Regions from separate parts of the Streptomyces sp. 2323.1 genome, predicted to be linked through region 2. Evidence: riboswitches for the same ligand, from Rfam matches in the RefSeq annotation. Region 2 holds a riboswitch; each other region holds the start of a gene.
The links. Region 2 has a riboswitch for cobalamin ahead of CPH93_RS26875 (cobalamin biosynthesis protein). Riboswitches for the same ligand answer to the same signal wherever they lie in the genome.

Region 1 (3,815 bases), 2.1 Mb from region 2:
CGGCGAGGGTGCACAGCACCTCGTTGTCCGCCGGCAGCCGCTTGCGGGTGACGCCGCTGGCGACCATGTTGGCGTCGCAGAGGATCGGGGCGCCGGCGCGCAGCGCGGCGCGGGCGCTCGCCACGACGCCGGGGGTGAAGGCCAGATCGCGTACCAGGTCGACCATGCCGCAGGCGTGGATCATGCGGACCGTGACCTGGCTGACGTCGGCGGGCAGCCCGCCGAGGTCCGCCTCGGCGCGGATGGTGGCGAAGGACTGGCGATAGATCGCCGCACCGTCCTTCTCGTAGTCGAACGCGGTCACTGTGGCCTCGGGGTTGTCGGTTGTGGGCTGGCTCATGGGGTGTGGCTTCGGCCTGGTGGGGCCGGGTGCTGCGGGGGTGGTGCCGGGGGCGCCGGGGCGTCGTCGGGGGCCGGTGCGGGCTCCGGCCGGACGACCGCCACCCGGTAGCCCTCCCCTGTTGCCCGCACATCCACCCATGCGCCGTGGGGGTGGCCGCAGCGGCGTTCGCAGCCGGACCAGTGGACGGGCAGGCCGTCCGGTACGGCGAGGGCGTCGGGGACGCGGGCGCCCGTGGCGACGGCGGCCGCGGCGTCGGTGCGGACGTCGGTGAGGGACTTGGCGCAGCCGGGGCGTCCGGTGCAGGCGCCGAGGCGGTGCCAGGGGGAGTCCGGGTCGGTGATCAGGCCGGAGGCGGCCAGCGCGGACAGCCGGGAGGCGGCGGTGCCGGCCGGCAGCCCGGGGACGACGATGCCACGCCAGGGGGTCAGCCGCAGCGCGCCGCAGCCGTCGTCGGCGGCGACGGCGCTCAGCAGACGCCACTGGGCGACCGTCAGCCGGCCCAGCGGCGCCAGGACGCAGAGCGAGGCCGTGCCGTCGGGGCCGTCGATGATGCCGGGGGCCGAGGAGTCCGGGGAGGGCGAGGGGAGGGGTGCCGGTGGCTGCGTCACATATGTGGGGGTGATGCCGGTTTCGTGTAGGTGTGCCGCCACCTCCCGGGCCGTCAGCCGCTGTTCGGCGGGCAGTTCACGGACCCGCCAGGCGCCGCTGCCGCTCGCCTCGGCGGCGGTCAGGAAGGCCTCGGCGGCGGCGAGCGCGGCGCGCGGGGCGTCCGGGCCGGCGATCCGCAGCGCCGCCGGATCGTCGCCGACCCGCAGCAGCGCGGTGCCCCCGGACCCGGCGGACTCCCCGGCCCGGTCCGCTTCTGCGACCAAGCTCACATCCCCGCCGAGGCCCGCCACATCGCCCCGCCCGTCGTCCAGGACGAAGAGGAAACGGCCCGAGAGGGCGGTCGCCCGCTCACTCGTGCAGAGGAGTTCATCCAGCTCACGGGCCCACCGGCGCACATCAGCAGGGGTGTTGCGGTCGAGTCCGGCCAAGGGGGAGGCGAGGATGTTGCGGATGCGTTCGTGGCGTGCGGAGGGCAGCAGTCCGGCGTCGCGCAGCAGGGCGGCCAGCTCGGCGCCGCAGCCGTCGGGCAGGCCGCGGAGCTCCGCGTTGCCGCGTGAGGTCAGGGAGAGGTGGCCGTCGCCGAGGCGGTCGGCGGCGTCGGCCAGCGCCTTTGCCTGACGCACCGTCAAGTCACCGGCAGGCAGCCGCACTCGGGCTAGGTACCCGTCGGCGGCGGAGTGCAGCCGCAGCGCTCCCGGGCAGGCGTCACCGCGGTCCCGTATGGGCGGTTCGGCCCCTTGGGGGCGTATCGAGGGGGAGGGCGGCATGGCGGCGAGCATACCTACGACGGTGCACGCCGGAACCGTGCCCCGGACCCCCTCGCGGCCACCCCGGGCCGCCCGTCGCAAAGGCCCGCTTACCTCCCCCGGGTCCAGCCCTTACTATGCAGGTCGGTGGGTCGGCTGATCCGCCGGACGCCAGCGACGGCGTGGGGTCGTGGACCCCAGGGAGGAAGCCCGGTGCAAATCCGGCGCGGTCCCGCCACTGTGAACCCGGCAGGTGCCGGGTGAGTCAGGAACTCCCGCCGTCCATACGACCACCCGGGGCGCGGACACCCCGAGGAAGGCCTGCGCTCGCATGCTTCTGCTGCTGTCGACCTCCGACACCGATCTGCTCAGCGCCCGCGCGGCCACGGGCCCGGTGCCGTACCGTCTCGCCAACCCCGCCCGCCTCGACGTCGCCGAGCTGCCGGCCCTGCTGGAGGGCGTGGACCTCGTCGTCGTACGCCTCCTGGGCGGCATCCGCGCCTGGCAGGAGGGCCTGGACCTGCTGCTCGCCGAGGACCAGCACCGCCCCGTCGTCGTGCTCACCGGTGAACAGGCCCCCGACGCTCAGCTCATGGAGCAGTCCACGGTCCCGGTGGGCATCGCGGCCGAGGCGCACGCCTACCTCGCGCACGGCGGCCCCGCCAACCTCGACCAGCTCGCCCGCTTCCTCTCCGACACGGTGCTGCTGACCGGCCACGGCTTCGAGCCGCCGGCGCCCGCCCCGTCCTGGGGGCCGCTGGAGTGGGACTCCCGCAACGACAGCGGCCCGCTGATCGCGGTGCTCTACTACCGCGCCCACCACATGAGCGGCAACACCGGCTTCGTCCGCACCCTGTGCGAGCAGATCGAGGCGGCCGGCGGCCGGGCCCTGCCCCTTTTCGTCGCCTCCCTGCGCGCTCCCGAGCCGGAGCTGATCGAGGCCCTGGGGGCCGCCGACGCGCTGGTCACCACGGTCCTCGCCGCGGGTGGCAGCAAGCCGGCGGACGCCTCGGCCGGCGGGGACGACGAGGCCTGGGACGCCGGTGCGCTGGCCGCGCTCGACGTCCCGATCCTCCAGGCCCTGTGCCTGACCGGGCCGCGGAGCGCCTGGGAGGAGAACGACGAGGGCCTCTCCCCGCTGGACGCCGCCTCGCAGATCGCGGTCCCCGAGTTCGACGGCCGGCTGATCACCGTCCCGTTCTCCTTCAAGGAGGTCGACGAGGACGGTCTGCCGGTGTACGTCGCCGACCCCGAGCGCGCCGCCCGGGTCGCCGGGATCGCCGTGCGCCATGCCCGGCTGCGCCACATCCCGGCCGCCGAGAAGCGCCTCGCGCTGGTGCTGTCCGCGTACCCGACCAAGCACTCCCGGATCGGCAACGCGGTCGGCCTGGACACCCCGGCCAGCGCCGTCGCACTGCTGCGCCGCCTGCAGGCCGACGGCTACGACTTCGGCACCGAAGAGGTCCCCGGCCTGGTGTCCGGCGACGGCGACGAGCTGATCTACGCCCTCATCGAGGCCGGCGGCCACGACCAGGAGTGGCTCACCGAGGAGCAGCTCGCCCGCAACCCGGTCCGGATCCCGGCCGCCGACTACAAGCGCTGGTACGCCACCCTCCCGCAGGAACTCCGCGACTCCGTCGAGGAGCACTGGGGGCCGCCGCCCGGCGAGATGTTCGTCGACCGCAGCCGCAACCCCGAGGGCGACATCGTGCTGGCCGCCCTGCGCCGCGGCAATCTGCTGATCCTCATCCAGCCGCCGCGTGGCTTCGGCGAGAACCCGATCGCGATCTACCACGACCCCGATCTGCCGCCCTCGCACCACTACTTGGCGGCCTACCGCTGGATCGCGGCCTCCGCCGACGACGGCGGTTTCGGCGCCGACGCCATGGTCCACCTGGGCAAGCACGGCAACCTGGAGTGGCTGCCCGGCAAGAACGCCGGGCTGTCCGCCGCCTGCGGCCCGGACGCCGCCCTCGGCGACCTCCCCCTCGTCTACCCCTTCCTGGTCAACGACCCCGGCGAGGGCACCCAGGCCAAGCGCCGGGTGCACGCCACCCTCGTCGACCACCTCGTCCCGCCGATGGCCCGCGCCGAGTCCTACGGCGACATCGCGCGCC
Region 2 (3,815 bases):
TGCCGAGCAACTGCTCCTGGCGCCCGGCATGGTAGCCACGGGCACTGAGCTCACCCACCGGCTTCCCCAGCAGCACCACCTGGCTGCTGCGGTCGCTGCCCGGCTTGAGCAGCACCGGATTCATCAGCGCGGTCGGCTCCACCCGCGCCGCGGCGGCCTGCATCGCCTGGGCCCGCCCGATCTCCGCGCCCTCGCGCGTGACGAACGAATTCAGCGACATGTTCTGCGCCTTGAACGGTGCCACCCGGACGCCCTGGCGGGCCAGCCAGCGGCAGATCCCCGCCGTCACCACGCTCTTGCCGGCATCGGACGTCGTACCGGCCACCAACAGGCCACCACCGACCGCCCCGCCGGCTGCCTTCAACCGCCCGTTCACGGGGTCCTCCTCCTACGCCGGTGCTCCGGCTGTCTTGAGTCGTACGTGCGGCACTTCGAGTCTTTACGTCCGCCCGCCCCGCAAAGGCATTTCGGGTCTGTCCACCCGCCCACTCCTCGAAGGGACTTCGGGTCGCTACACCTGCCAACTCCCCGGAGGGACTTCGGGTCTGTCCACCTGCCAACTCCCCGGAGGGACTTCGGGTCTCTCCACCCACCCACTCCCCGGAGGCACTTCGGGTCACTACACCCGCCCACCCCCCGAAGGGGGGTGGGCGGCGGGGAAAAAGCAGGCGCCGGGGAAAAAGCAGGCAGCGAGGAAAAAACGGACGGCCTCATACCCGCCCCGCCCTACGCCCAAGCCCCACTCCAAGCCGCCGCCCCGCGCCCGCCCGAGCCGCCGCCCCCCGAGCCCCCGTCGCCCGCCCAGTACCGAACCCCGCCCTCAAAGCACCAAACCCCACCCGAGCCCCCACCGTCGCCACCAGCGCCCACACACTCACCCGCCGCGAGAGCCGCACCGCCCGCTCGATGTCGGACACCGCGACCGGCCGCGCCCCGCCGTTGAGCACCGGACGGTGTTCCACCCGCCCGCCGTACGCCAGAGTGCCGCCCAGCCGTACGCCCAGCGCGCCCGCGAACGATGCCTCCACGGGGCCCGCGTTGGGGCTCGGGTGGGCGCCGCCGTCCGCCCGCCAGGCCCGCAGCGCGGTGCGCCGGCCGGGGCCCGCGAGGACGGTGAGGGCGGCGGTCAGCCGGGAGCCGGGCCAGCCGGCGAGATCGTCGAGCCGGGCCGCGGCCCAGCCGAAACGGCGGTAGCGCGGGGACTTGTGCCCCACCATCGCGTCGAGGGTGTTCACCGCCCGGAACGCCACCAGCCCGGGCACTCCGCCCAGCGCACCCCATACCAGGGCACCCACCACCGCGTCCGAGGTGTTCTCGGCGACCGACTCCACCACCGCACGCGCCATCTGCGGCCCGTCCAGCGCCTGCGGGTCACGTCCGCACAGATGCGGCAGCCGCTCGCGCGCGACCTCCAGGTCACCCGCCGCCAGCGCCCCGCCGACGGCCCGGGCCTCCCGGCCGAGCGAGGTGCCGCCCAGTACGGCCCACACCGTCGCCGCGGTCAGCGCGACCCCGGCGGAGCCGCGCAGCGGGGACGGCGATGGCGCGGCGCCCCGTACGGCGCGCACCAGCAGCGCGGCACCGGCCGCGGCACCGCCCGCACACAGCAGGGCATGGGCCGCCCCGTATCCGCGGTGGTCGCGCCACAGCCGGCGCTCGACGGCGGCCGCGGCCCGGCCGAAGGCGGCCACCGGATGGCCGCGCCGGGGATCCGCCGCGATCAGGTCGCCGAGGAAGCCGAGAGCCGCGCCGCACGCATATCCCGCGTGTTCGCCGCGCATCGGGTCAGACCGCCGCTAGGGCGTGTCCACAACATTCCGCCCAGCCCGCGGCGCCTCGCCCTACACTTCGAAGGGGCCCTGCAGCAGCGGGCAGTGGAGCTCTAGACGGGCAGCCGGGCATGGCGGTATGTCCTCACTCAGGGTCCGCGCCCTGGCTCGACGTGACGGCGACATGAGTCTCCTGGCTCCCCGGATCGGCGAGTCCTCCGGCCTTCCAGCCCTGCGCGTACGCCGTCCGGCGTCCGCGAGATGGACCGTGGCCTTCACTGGAGGAACCCTCCCCGGTGACAGTGGCGGGACCGCGCCGGATTCGCACCGGACTTCCTCAGCTGTCGCCGAATGGCTCGGGCAGTCCACCACGCCCCGCGAATGCCCGTCAACTCACCCTTGACCTGCGACGCTGCCCCGTGGCATGGGCTGTGGTGCACGCCACAGCGTGGTGGCCGGATCACAGACGGTTGCCTGCGCCCCTGATTCCACGTCACTATCGGGAGCACGGCGGCGATGGGGCCGCCGGAAGGGGGCCGGGGGATGCCGCAGCGCGCTGACCGTCACGAGATCCGCATCAGGATCACGGGCACCAACAATCCCGATCAGGACATCGAGGACCTCAAGTCCTGGCTGGAGCGCGAGCCGTGGCTGGCCCGGCGGCAGTACGACTGGGCGCTGCGGCCCCGCCCGGCGGACGCGCACGACGACGGCGACGCCCCGCGCGACATGGCCGTCGGCGTCGACGATCTGGTCCTGGTCATCGTCGGGGCGGTCGCCGCCGAGATCACCAAGAGCCTCAGCATCGCCCTCAAGGAGTGGCTGCGCCGCCGCCGGGAGGAGCGGGACACCGGCGAACGGCCCGCCGTCGCGGTCGGGGCCGGCGCCGGCGGCCTGCGCGCACTGGCAGACGAGGGCCCGGGCGTCCCGGCGCCCGAACCCCCCGATCCCGGCCGCCCGGACGACGGAAGCGGCAGCACCGCCGGGGACTGAGCCGGATGTCCGAATACGACGCGCGGGGCAAGGTCAACCGGGCGCTGTTGATCTGTGTCGACGACTACCGTCATCTGCGCCCGCTCCCCGCGGTGAAGGACAACGCCCAGGAACTCGAACGCGCCCTGCTCGCCCCCGGCGCCGACCTGTTCACTCGGGGCGAGGTCGTCGTTTGCCGCCCGCAGGAGCCGTGGGAGGTGGAACAGGCGCTGGACACCGTCACCCAGGAGGCGCGCGGACTGCTGCTGGTCTACTTCTCCGGCCACGGCCGGGTGGGCCGGGACGGCGGCAATCTGCAGCTGATGGTCGGCGCCTCGGAACGGCGTCACAAGACCGTCTCCTGGCAGGACATGGTGCTGTCCTACCTCGACAACGCCCGGGCCGACCGGATCGTGATCATCCTGGAGTGCTGCTACGCCGGGAACGCGGGGGAGGCCTTCCACAACTGCCGCAAGCCCATGTCGCTGCTGATGGCCGCGCAGCCCAACCGCCGGATCTTCAGCGGCGAGGAGCCCACCGGGGGCAGTGTCTTCACCCGTGCCGTCCGCCAGACCCTGGAACAGGGCTTACCCGGCAGGCGGTGCGTCACCTTCGAGGACCTCGTCCGGGTGCTGCGGGAACAACTCGCCGCGGAACGGACCCCGATGGGCGACATCTGGGAACCGCGGTCGGCGAAGCAGAACACCGTCGACGACGTCATCCTGTCCTTCGCCACCCCCGAGATACGGCCCCCGACCCCGCTGCGGATCCGGCTGCGCCGCCGGTTGAAGTCCTCCTTCCAGCACTGGCTCAGGATCCTGCTGGTGTCGGCGATCATCCTCGTCCCGGCCGCCGCGGGCCTCGTCGTGCTGAACCTCCCGAACGCCGACGCGCCCTGCCCGCCCGCCCTCGAACTGCGCCTGCTGACCGCTCCCGAGGCCGAACCCGCCCTGCGCCAGGCCGCCTTCGACTACGAGATGTCCGGCGCCAACCTGCGGCCCCTCAGCGGCGAGGGCGACCTCCCCGACGGCTGCCGGCGCGCCCAGATCACCGTGTACTCCGCGGCCAAGGACC
Region 3 (3,815 bases), 3.5 Mb from region 2:
TCGCCGTGCTGGCCGCGTACACCTACTCCTCGGGGCTGCGGGCGCCCGCGCTGATCGCGTTCGTCAAGGACGGGCTGATCTATCTCGTCATCGCCGTGGCGATCATCTACATCCCGATCAAGCTGGGCGGCTTCGACGCGATCTTCCACTCGGCCGGCAAGGCGCTGTCCCAGCCCGGACCCGTCCCCGGCAAGCCACGCGGCGAGCTGACCAGCGGGCCCAACGCCCAATGGGCGTATGCCACCTTGGCGCTCGGCTCGGCCCTGGCGCTCTTCATGTACCCGCACTCGATCACCGCGACGCTGTCCTCGCGCAGCCGCAATGTGATCCGCCGCAACACCACCATCCTGCCGCTCTACTCCCTGATGCTGGGGCTGCTGGCGCTGCTGGGCTTCATGGCGATCAAGGCCGGCACGGACATCCAGGGCAACCCCCAGCTGGCCATCCCGCAGCTCTTCGAGGACATGTTCCCGAGCTGGTTCACCGGCGTCGCGTTCGCCGCGATCGGCATCGGCGCGCTGGTGCCCGCGGCCATCATGTCGATCGCCGCGGCCAACCTCTTCACCCGCAACGTCTACAAGGACTTCCTCAAGCCGGACGCCACGCCCGCGCAGGAGCACAAGGTCGCCAAGCTCGTCTCGCTGCTGGTGAAGGTCGGCGCGCTGGTCTTCGTGCTCACCATGGACAAGACCGTCGCCATCAACTTCCAGCTGCTGGGCGGGATCTGGATCCTGCAGACCATGCCGTCGCTGGTCGGCGGCCTGTTCACCCGCTGGTTCCACCGCTGGGCGCTGCTGGCCGGCTGGGCGGTCGGCATGCTCTACGGCACGCTCGCGGCGTACGGCGTGGCCAGCCCGACCCAGGCGCACTTCGGCGGCTCCAGCAAGGAGATCCCCGGCATCGGTGAGATCGGCTACATCGGTCTGACCGCCTTCGTCCTGAACGTCGTGGTGTCGGTCGTGCTGACCGTCGTCCTGAAGGCCGTCAACGCACCCGAGGGCACCGACGAGACCAGCCCCGCGGACTACACGGCGGACGCGGGCGACAAGGGCGTCGTCGTCGAGCTGCCGCCGGCGACGGCGGGGGCGCCGGCGGGGCACTGAGCCACCGGCCGACCGGCTTCCGACATCGGGCCGTCGCGTTCCCTTCGGGGGGCGCGGCGGCCCGTTGCCGTGTGCGGGGTCAGTTCACCCAGTCCTTCAGCTGCTCGGTTTCCAGGGTGATGCCGACGGGGGCGGGGAGGTGGAGCGACTTGCCGTACGAGACGGTGTGCATGACCTCGTAGCGCCCGCCATCGGGCTCGCTGTGGACCGAAACCTGACAGGCTTCCCGGTCGACCAACAGATAGAGCGGGATGCCGGTCTCCGCGTACACACGAGGTTTCTCCACCCGATCACGCTGATCGGTGTCCGAGTCATGGGAGGTCACCTCGACGACCATGAGCACCGGGTCAGGAGCGGCCCATGCCCCCTGGCCCGCGAAGGCGCCACTGGGGACGAGTTCGGCATCAGGACGGGCGCGGCCGCCACGGTGTGCCTGCACCTTGAGTCCCTGGTCCGGATGGAGCCGCAGCTCGGGGCGCGCCTGAACACAGATACGCGTCAGCCACTCCATGATGCGACCGTGGTCCCGGTCCGGTACGGCCTTGCTCCTGATCTTCCCGTCGATGAACTCCAGCCGCGCGCCCCGCTCCAGGCGGGCGAATATCCGGGCCGCCTCTTCGAAATGCTCGGTCTCCATGATGTGCGGCTGGTCGGCGAGCGCGGTCAAGGAGCCCCCTCCTTCTTGCCCCAGCAGCGCCGAGAACGTGGAACCGACGATAGCCGAGGCCACTGACAGACACTGTGTGATCACTCACGACACACTAGATGTGGGGGTGCACTTGAGGGGCCACCACCACATGTATGCTCGTCCTCGCTGTCGCCGCAGGGGAATCCGGTGCGAATCCGGAACTGTCCCGCAACGGTGTCAAGGCGCGCTTCCCCGGCCGAACATCGGCCCCGACGCACGCCCGGAGTCCGAAGACCTGCCGACGGTACGACCGCACCGCCATGGGTGTGGACGTCGATACGTCCGGGCCCCGAGGGCTGGGCCGGTGGACGCCGCGTGGTGAGCCCGCGCACTCCTGACCGTGTCGGGGTGCCGCATGCCCGCGTGCGCCCGTCGTGCCCGCCCTCCCGGCCCCCGCCGAGTGAGGGAGAGCATCACGTGACCATCGCGCCAACGGAGCCCGCGTCAGACGCCGAGGTCGTGCCGCCTGCGGTGGCCACGCCTGCCGCTGGTGCCGAGGACGGCCCGGGCGTCGCCCTGCTGCGCACCCTGACCGAACTGACCGAGGACCTGACCGCGACCGACCCCGGCAAGGTGGCCGCCGCCGCCCTGCGCGGCCGGCACGCGGGCTCCGATGAGGCCGAACTGCGGTCGCTGGCCACCGATGCCGCGGCCGGCCTGATCGGTGACGAGCCGCAGTACTCCAAGCTCGCCGCGCGGCTGCTCACCCTCGCCGTCGCCGAGGAGGCCGCCGGCCAGGGCGCCGTCTCGTTCTCCGCCTCGGTCGCGACCGGTCACCGCGAGGGCCTGATCGCCGACGAGACCGCGGAGTTCGTGCGGGCCCACGCGGCCCGCCTGGACGCGCTGGTCGAGCGGGCCCTGGCCGACGGCGCCGACGACCGCTTCGGCTACTTCGGGCTGCGCACCCTGCACTCGCGCTATCTGCTGCGCCACCCCACCACCCGTCAGGTCATCGAGACGCCCCAGCACTTCCTGCTGCGGGTGGCCTGCGGCCTCGCGGAGGACCACAGCGAGCGCGCGCTGGACGACGTCGCCGAGCTCTACCGCCTCACCAGCTCGCTGTCCTACCTGCCCTCCTCCCCCACCCTCTTCAACTCCGGCACCCGCCACCCGCAGATGTCGTCCTGCTATCTGCTGGACTCCCCGCTGGACGAGCTGGACTCGATCTACGACCGCTACCACCAGGTCGCGCGGCTGTCCAAGCACGCCGGCGGCATCGGGCTGTCGTACTCCCGCATCCGCGCCCGCGGTTCGCTGATCCGCGGCACCAACGGGCACTCCAACGGCATCGTGCCGTTCCTGCGCACGCTGGACGCCTCGGTCGCGGCCGTGAACCAGGGCGGCCGGCGCAAGGGCGCCGCCTGTGTCTACCTGGAGACCTGGCACGCGGACATCGAGGAGTTCCTGGAGCTGCGCGACAACACCGGTGAGGAGGCCCGCCGTACCCACAACCTGAACATCGCGCACTGGATCCCGGACGAGTTCATGCGCCGGGTCGAGGCGGACGCCGACTGGTCGCTGTTCTCCCCCGCGGACGCCCCGGAGCTGGTGGACCTGTGGGGCGAGCAGTTCGACGCCGCCTACCGCCGGGCCGAGGCCGAGGGCCGCGCGGTCAAGCAGATCCCGGCGCGGGTGCTGTACTCCCGGATGATGCGCACCCTGGCGCAGACCGGCAACGGCTGGATGACGTTCAAGGACGCCGCCAACCGCACCGCCAACCAGACCGCCGAGCCCGGCCAGGTCGTGCACTCCTCCAACCTGTGCACGGAGATCCTGGAGGTGACGAACGACGGGGAGACCGCGGTCTGCAACCTGGGGTCGGTCAACCTCGCCGCCCACCTCGGCGACAACGGTGAGATGGACTGGGAGCGGCTGGACGCGACCGTCCGCACCGCCGTCACCTTCCTCGACCGCGTCGTGGACATCAACTTCTACCCGACCGAGCAGGCCGGGGCCTCCAACTCCCGCTGGCGGCCGGTGGGCCTGGGCCTGATGGGCCTGCAGGACGTCTTCTTCCGGCTGCG

Region 1: another riboswitch for cobalamin. It lies ahead of cobN (cobaltochelatase subunit CobN); the one in region 2 lies ahead of CPH93_RS26875 (cobalamin biosynthesis protein).
Region 3: another riboswitch for cobalamin. It lies ahead of CPH93_RS11060 (ribonucleoside-diphosphate reductase subunit alpha); the one in region 2 lies ahead of CPH93_RS26875 (cobalamin biosynthesis protein).

Annotation. Positions count from the first base shown of each region.
Region 1 covers NZ_LT907981.1:4,130,247-4,134,061, forward strand. Annotated here, with positions in the region: gene CPH93_RS17580 (precorrin-8X methylmutase) at 1-340, opposite strand, end outside; gene cobG (precorrin-3B synthase) at 337-1,731, opposite strand; cobalamin riboswitch at 1,835-1,995, shown strand; gene cobN (cobaltochelatase subunit CobN) at 2,030-3,815, shown strand, end outside.
Region 2 covers NZ_LT907981.1:6,240,772-6,244,586, forward strand. Annotated here, with positions in the region: gene CPH93_RS26870 (cobyric acid synthase) at 1-376, opposite strand, end outside; gene CPH93_RS26875 (cobalamin biosynthesis protein) at 711-1,781, opposite strand; cobalamin riboswitch at 1,956-2,108, opposite strand; gene CPH93_RS26880 (hypothetical protein) at 2,313-2,762, shown strand; gene CPH93_RS26885 (caspase family protein) at 2,768-3,815, shown strand, end outside.
Region 3 covers NZ_LT907981.1:2,716,811-2,720,625, forward strand. Annotated here, with positions in the region: gene mctP (monocarboxylate uptake permease MctP) at 1-1,103, shown strand, start outside; gene CPH93_RS11055 (Uma2 family endonuclease) at 1,183-1,770, opposite strand; cobalamin riboswitch at 1,901-2,048, shown strand; gene CPH93_RS11060 (ribonucleoside-diphosphate reductase subunit alpha) at 2,209-3,815, shown strand, end outside.